2 regions of the Globicatella sanguinis genome follow, and region 1 is predicted to be linked to the other one. Evidence: riboswitches for the same ligand, from Rfam matches in the RefSeq annotation. Region 1 holds a riboswitch; the other holds the start of a gene.
What was found. Region 1 has a riboswitch for thiamine pyrophosphate ahead of thiT (energy-coupled thiamine transporter ThiT). Riboswitches for the same ligand answer to the same signal wherever they lie in the genome.

Region 1 (4,133 bases):
ATAGTTTGGAAGTCCTCTAATGTCCGCAACCCCTCTGATAATAGCGAACGAACATATCTGCTATCAATATTCGTAAAGATTCCAGTCCCGGCTAATTTATAAGATTCTCTGTATAAGGCGATCCCATTTGATTTTTCAGCATAATATTGTTCATAATATTCCGGATTAATTTTTTCTAGTGTTTCTTGGAAAGTCCGATATAAAAATACGGAATGCTGAAATAAACTCAATACCTCATTAAAAGCAATCGCAAGTGAGCTTTCTGAATTGAACTGATAAGATTCAAACGGCAACGATTCATAAACCTGGAAACTGTTAAATTTTTCCGTTACGAAAAATTGAGTGATTGTAGGATTAATCTCCCATAACTTCTGAATAATCCGTTCGGCATAATTAAGGTCTCCTTCAAGAATCAAGCTGACTGCCAAGAAAAATAACATTTGATCGTCCTTTTGATACATGGAATCTTTTTTGAAAAAGAGCCGCGCTTTTGAAGGTTGGAAAGATAGAACATAAATCGCCATTAAACTATAACGAACACCCAAATTATCATTCGGATTATATCGTAAGATTTCCCTCGCTGTGTCTTCAGCCTTTCCCAAAAGCAATTGCTCCTTATAAAAATCTAACAATAATCTGCGGGCACGAAAATAAGGACGATTTTCAACTCCCGCATAAGAAGCTTCTTTGATAAATCGACGATGTGTTTTCAAGTATTCTTTTGTCTTTTCTTCAATAGATGTAATGATTCTTATATCATCATAACGTTCAAGACATAAAGCACAATAAATATCTAAGTTGTCTGGTTCCAATTGATTGGCCTCTTCTAATAATGCTAAGCGCTCATCAGCATCATCGCTTTCCATTGCTTCATCCAACAACTCCAACGCTCTGCTAGTATCATCTTCTAGTTCGTCAATCACCCCATCATTAAAACGAGCGACATAATCATTAATCGCCTCATCAATATTTTCATATTCATCCAAATGTTGGTCTAGAAAAACTTCTAACTGTCTAAAAATATTTTCTGTTTCTCGTGACATCAATATCATTCCTTTCCTATCCTTAAATTCAAGTGCTACCTACTTACCTTCTGGGTATATGGGTGAACAACCCATGCCTCGTCCTCTCCAAGAGAAACTCTGATTCGTTGTATGCCGTGAAGACGGGAAGTCATAACGTTAATCTTTGGAATAAGGAGTTTCAATGATTAATCGCAAAACTTTACCAAAATAAACTTGGTCATCATGCTCTAACCCTTAAAATCAATTCAAGCTATCTCTCAACCTCTATCCAATCTACTCCAAATGATTTTTTTGATATTTTGCTAGCAGGAAAGACTCCGATAGCCAAACCATTTTATAATTAAACATCACCATCATGTTGGCTATAAAATTTCATCAGTTTAATCAGTTCCTAGCTCTTATTTTATAAAAACCACTATACTATTTACAAGCAAATCGCTATACAAAACATGATGTATTAAGAAAAATGCCATTCACGACATCTCGTTTTACAATTTTTACTATCTAAAGTAATATACGTTTCCTTCTCCGTCTATATTATCAAAATTTTTATTATACTTGAATAGTAAAATTAAGCTAGAAAAATAAATAGGCCATTTGTATGGTATCCTAAACATACGATCACATGCTAAGGAAGGAGTACACACAAATGGCTTATACACATTTTACCATGAAAAAATTGATTTGGATAGAAAATTATTACGATAGCGGTAAAAATGTAACGGATATCGCTAAAAAATTAAATCGGGCCATCTAAACCATTTATAACGTCGTTAATTTTCTTGCCCACTCCCTGCTATTACCTTTTGGAAAATAAGTCCTATTAGCATTTGCAATGTTGTTAGGAATTTTTATGACTATTGCAACCTTCCAAATTATAAAAAGTTGAAAGTAATTGGTTTGTAACTTTAATTTTACTTTTTTCATTATTTTTGTTAGAATCATTATTAAAATATAGATTTCAACATAAACAAGGGGTGCCATATTGGCTGAGATTATACCCTTTATTGGATCAAGGTAATGCTTGCGTCAAGATGTTTAACTCCTTTTTTGTGTTGGTTAAGAAAAGGAGTTTTTTTATGTCAAAAATTAAGACACAAACGTTGATTGAGATTACTATCTGTGCCGCTTTAGCATTACTTATTGATTTGATGATTCCTTCGCCATCATGGAGTTTTAAGGTTTCTGTCAAGATGATTCCAATTATTATTCTTTCCTTACGTCGTGGTACATTGGCAGGTTGCTTGGGTGGATTTTTATGGGGATTACTCCAATACATTACCGGTAATGCGTATGTATTAACGTTAGTACAATTTGTAGTTGAATATTTTGTCGCTTTTGCAGTCATTGGTTTCGCTGGTTTCTTTGCACCTTATATGCAAAAAATATTAAAAGAAGAACCAACAAATCGTGTGAAACAATGGGGGATAGCTTCCATGGCGACAATAGTGGGATCATTAGCTCGTTATATCGTCCACTTTATTGCGGGGGTATCATTCTGGGGGTCTTATGCACCTGAAGGACAAAGTCCATATGTATACTCATTCCTAGTCAATGGGGGAGCGTTTCTATCTGAAACACTTTGCTGTATTATTGTATTAATTTTCCTAACACGTTCATTCCAACCTCTCTTACGCGTAAAAACATCAGGTTATTAATAAATTTTTTTAACGTTTGACTAACTCCTGCATCTTTAATCGTTTAATGATATAAATTAGGAATTATAAGTTATTTAATAATGAAGACCGTGTGACTTAGTTGAGTTGTTTATAGAGAGAGGGGTTAGTGCAACATCTTCGTTCACTAAGTAAAGACCCTTCATCGGAATCTTGATGAACCACTATGAGACTTATATAGAAGAGTAGTTAAGATCGTAATCACGCGTTAAGTGATTGAGGATAATCGGCAGATTATTAAGGTTTTGGGTAAAATCACGTGATTAAGGTCCCATTGATTGTTAAGGCAGTCAATGGGATCTTTATTTTTAAAGTTCTTTGTCAAATGATGTGGGGCACAGAAATTTTGGGGAGTGGGCCGACGAAGCGAAATTATTTAATTTTCAACTTCTTGCCCACTCCCACTTAATTATATATAGATAGTTTTTTCAATTAACTTACTAAGCATGTTCACTATAAACTGAAATTTAGTCTGTTATAATTCCCGCGTGATTGCTCATCACGGACAGTTATGGTAGTTGAATTTTTGTCGTTCAACTGCACCACGGACACTTAAGCCTGTTACCGGCCGTCGTGAAATCGAGCGACGGACACTTCGTGTATTAGAGTCTCTAAGCTTTCAATGCCTAATTCATCCATTCGCTGAGGGAGTTGGCTAATAATTGTTGGGCAAATCATCGGTTGATTATAATTTTCTGTCCCGATTTGAACAGCAGATGCGCCGGCCATATACATTTCTAGAACATCATCTACGGTCTTAATGCCACCTACTCCAATAATCGGTATCTTAACTGCTCCAGCAACTTGATAAATCATCCTTAAGGCAATGTGTTTTAAAGAAGTTCCAGATAACCCACCTGTCACCCCTCCTAAAATGGGCTGTCTACTTTCTAAATTAAAGGCCATACCCGTTATTGTATTAATCATTGTAATTGCGTCAGCTCCACCCTCTTCTGCTGCTTTTGCAATGCTAACAATATCCGTCACATTAGGCGTCAACTTAACATAGATGGGTAGATGAGTCACTGTTTTACATTGTTGGGTTAATTGTTTAACTACTTGTGGATCCGTGCCAAAAGAAATTCCTCCTTCTTTAACATTTGGACAAGAAACATTAAGTTCAATCGCACGGACATTCTCAGCTTGAGAGATTCGTTGACACATCTCGATATAATTTTCTTCTTTGGACCCCGCCACGCTGGCAATTACAGGAACATCATAATTCGCTAAGAATGGTAATTTCTCAGAAAGGACGGTCTTAATCCCCGGATTTTTCAAGCCAACAGAGTTTAACACAGCGTCATCACGGTGCACATATTGTGGTGCTGGGTTCCCTAATCGTTCTTCAAGCGTTGTACTCTTAATCACAATTGCGCCTAACACACCTAAGTCATAATGTTTAGCGAAAGATTCACCATAGCCAAAACAGCCT
Region 2 (4,133 bases), 340 kb from region 1:
CTTCAAAACGAAAAATTAGTGTATCTAATTGTTCAAACATAAAATTCCCCTTCTATTTTAACTCTCCTGGTTGGAAATAACATTTTCGGCAGACAGGTAAATATGATTCATTACCGCCAATTTGAATTTGTTCCCCTTCGTAAACGGGTTTGCCGTCCACAAAGCGTAAGTTCATCATGGCTTTTTTATGACAGAACCAACAAATTGTTTTAATTTCTTCAATTTTATCAGCATATAATAATAAATACTTAGAACCTTCGAATAGTTCATTCGTAAAATCATTTTTTAACCCAAATGCCATCACTGGTATATCTAATTCATCTACGACTCGAGCTAATTGTAACACATGTTCTTTTGTTAAAAATTGCGCTTCATCGACTAAAATACAATAGCGGTGTCCTAATGCTTTAATACTTTCGAATAAATCCATGTCATCCGTAATCGGAATCGCTTGACGCTGATAGCCGGTGCGACTAGCGACTGTTCCTACAGAAGTTCTAGTATCTAGAGCGCTCGTAAAAATTTCCACCTGTTTATTTTGTTCTTCATAATTATGAGCTACTTTAATAATCTCAAGTGATTTCCCACTATTCATTGCCCCATATTTGAAAAAGAATTGCGCCATTAATAAGCCCTCCTCGTTACTACTTTCAACTATTCATAATAAAAGAAAAAAGCATTCTAGTCAATTGCTAAGAGAGTAATTTTAGTAGTTTTATCTGATAAAGGCGGTTCATAAAAATTCACTTTAATAATTTAGAGCGCCCCCTCTCGCCTACAGTGTATATTTAGTTTTGCCGTTAACTAAAATAGCTACGACCATAATTTTTTCAATAGAAGGTCTTTAACACTCTTTGACAAATGATGTCATCTGGTCATTCCATTAAACAAACCTTATTTCCTAATATAAGATAAACACCCAGCCTAACACCCGCAAACTATCTTTTTCCCTACAAAAAAGTCGGCATCAACATGAGGACCGAAACCGTTTGATTCAGTAGGTTTTCTTTCCCCACAAAAAGTAGGCATCAAACACTTGGATAGTGGTCACATCATACTGTGCGCTTGCTTCTCACAAAAAAAAAGCAGGCATCAATAGTAAAAATCAGATTATTTTCACTATTTGCCTACTCTCGCAAATTAATATAATGTTGTATAAGATTGGTTCCTACTGGACAAATTAGCGACCATTTTGACTGCTTAAAACACGCTCATTATCTGTTAAGAACAATTGTTGCATACGATGAAAAGCTGATAATTTGTTAAGTCTTTCGTACAAGACAAAAGCCGCTATCGCTCCCATTACACAAGCACCCATAAAACGTGGTGTATAAATCAGCCAGTGTAAATCCGTTTTGACTCCGGTAAACCAAACCATGACTGGGTAGCTTAATAATGACCCTACGACACCCGTTCCAATAAATTCACCTAGCGCTGCCGCCCAGAAGTTACGTGTCTTCCAATAACCTAATCCCGCAAATAATGCTCCAAAAACAGCACCTGTTAAGGCTAATGGTGGAATACCCATCATTAACATGCGAATAATACCACAGATTAAAGCCATTAAAAAGGTATATAAAGGACTCATAAAACTGGCCGCAATAATGTTAATGACACTCGACATTGGTGCCATCCCTTCAATTCGTAAAATCGGTGATAACACCACGTCTAAGGCAATCATGAGTGATAAAATCATTAGTTTTTGAGTTTGTTTATGTGTATTTATTTGAATCATTCCCTCTCATTATGAATTGTTATTTTTCGTATCGGGTTTCCCAATCTTCACCGTCATAGCACATAGTCCAGAATTGATATTCATAGTAAGACGTTTTAATAATGATTTCTTCTAGACGTTTTAAGGTTGCTTCTGGTAAATCTTTAGCCATCTCGTCCATTAAATTTTTCATATCAGTAGCTAAAGTTTGGAATTCTTTGCCCGCATACATATCGATCCATTGTTGGTAAGGATTGTTTTCAGGACTTTGTTTCGCTAATGCTTCGCCGACATAAGCGTATGACCAAGCACAAGTTAATAAGGCCGTTACCGCATATTCTGCGCCACCCGCTTGGGCATGATTTAACATATAAGAAGTATAGGCTGTATTGGTTGGCCACATTTTTGTTTGTAATAATTCTGCTTCACTAATCCCAAATTGAGCTGAAAATTGACGGTGTAATTCCATCTCCATCTCTAAGGTCCCAAATAATGCTTTTGAAAAACTACGCATCATCGATAAATCGGTCGACTTGGCTACGCCTAGAGCCATTAACTTTGAATACTCAACTAAATAAACATAATCTTGCGTTAACCAACGTTGAAATTTCTCTTTAGCCAGCGTACCTTCTCCTAATCCCTTTACAAATGGGTGTTCTAAATACGATGCCCAAATCGATTCAACTTTTGGATACACACGTTCAGTAAATTTTGTCATGACGCTATTCCTCCTTATATTTTAGAAACAAAAAAATACCCACCTTTAAAGATAAAGTGTGCGCATTAAATCGGCTGCAGTCCAACAAAAATTAAACTAGCTGATTAAATTAAGCACACTTCCCTACGTCAGTATTAACTGAATCAGGTTCAAAGGGTCAATTTCTCTCTCAGCATTTTCATGCTCCCCTAGTGTCACTAATAGACTAGCAAATTAATCTTGGATTGTAAAGGGGGATATGCTTGATTAAATAATGGTCCACTCCCTACCACTATGTCATGAATCAAAGACCAACAAAATCGACATTCTATCTCCATCGCCTGTCTGGTCCACTTAGCGTCGTAATGAAACTTGCTAATTTGGGCATTATTAAACAGAATTGTTAACTTTTTATTACAGCTAGTACTCAGTAACCTGGCTTATATTACTTTTTTTATAAACCATGAATCAAATCCTTTGTTCAACTTATCTGCTTGACATTGACTATCACTTGATTTATTCTAATAGACAGATAGAGTTTCTTTGTGAAATCAAAGGGTCTCTTTTAACAATTGAATCCATTTATTTTAAACTAGGGGAGCCAATGCGCTGAGAGTAGGTTTCTGAAATGTTCCTTGACCCTTGACCTGATGTAGTTAGTACTACCGTAGGGATGTTTACAATTTTGTTTTACTGTACACATTTTGATCAGTCAAGACTCAGTATGCTTTGGGCCGGTTTCTTAGAAACGGGTCTTTTTTTTGAGCAAATGGATAGAAAGGAGTTTTGGATGATTGAAATAAAAAACGTCTCATTTACCTACCCCGACTTTAAAGGCGAGAAGACATTACAAAATGTCAACCTCAACTTTCCTAAAGGTGAATTTATTTCGCTAATCGGTAAAAGCGGCAGTGGTAAGAGTACGCTATTTAAATTACTGACTACGCAATTTCAACCGGATGCAGGTCAAATTCTATTTGATGGACGACCGATTCAATTAGGTGATGTTGGTTATATGCCACAAAAAGATTTATTACTTCCTTGGGCGACCATTTTAGAAAATGTTAGATTAAGTGGCAAACTTGATAAGCAACATCCTGTTTCAAAAGAAAAAGCGTTAGAATGGCTCGATAAGGCGGGTTTAAAAGAGTATGCCTATGCTCTACCGAAAGATCTATCAGGTGGAATGCGTCAGCGCGCCGCTTTCGTACGGACCATTCTGGCCAATAAGCCAGTACTACTGCTCGATGAACCTTTTGGAGCCTTAGACAGTTTTACGCAATATGAAATGCAACAATGGTTATTATCACTGTGGCAAGAATTAAATAAAACGATTGTTTTTATTACGCATAATATTGATGAAGCAGTGCTTTTAAGTAATCGTGTCTATTTATTACAAAACTGGCATAATGGCGACGATACCCAAATCAAAGAGTGGCACATTGATTTGCCACGTCCACGACCGAAAGACATTCGTTATCATGCTCAATTTATTGAGTATAAAAAAGCTTTGGAGGTGGCCATCCATGAATAAACTACGACAGTTAATTCAACGTTACTGGCCTTTCCTATCTGTTTCAGCTGTTCTATTAGTCATTATCGAATGGGCGGTTGCTAGTGAATGGGTACCAAAGTTTATCATTCCGAGACCAAGTGATGTGATTAAAACCATCTTTATCCAAGCCCCACAACTATGGACGCACACTCAAGCAACTTTATTAG

Region 2: it holds a riboswitch for thiamine pyrophosphate, as region 1 does, so the genes downstream of both, tenA (thiaminase II) here and thiT (energy-coupled thiamine transporter ThiT) in region 1, are expected to answer to the same signal.

What each region holds. Positions count from the first base shown of each region.
Region 1 covers NZ_CP126962.1:1,216,140-1,220,272, forward strand. The annotation lists gene CYJ72_RS05280 (helix-hairpin-helix domain-containing protein) at 1-1,043, opposite strand, end outside; partial or broken gene CYJ72_RS11660 (IS30 family transposase) at 1,675-1,779, shown strand; TPP riboswitch at 1,989-2,077, shown strand; gene thiT (energy-coupled thiamine transporter ThiT) at 2,105-2,683, shown strand; gene CYJ72_RS05290 (dihydroorotate dehydrogenase) at 3,263-4,133, opposite strand, start outside.
Region 2 covers NZ_CP126962.1:874,486-878,618, forward strand. The annotation lists gene prfA (peptide chain release factor 1) at 1-40, opposite strand, end outside; gene CYJ72_RS03695 (thymidine kinase) at 53-625, opposite strand; gene thiW (energy coupling factor transporter S component ThiW) at 1,181-1,735, opposite strand; gene tenA (thiaminase II) at 1,755-2,432, opposite strand; TPP riboswitch at 2,536-2,632, opposite strand; TPP riboswitch at 2,996-3,102, shown strand; gene CYJ72_RS03710 (ABC transporter ATP-binding protein) at 3,202-3,945, shown strand; gene CYJ72_RS03715 (ABC transporter permease) at 3,938-4,133, shown strand, end outside.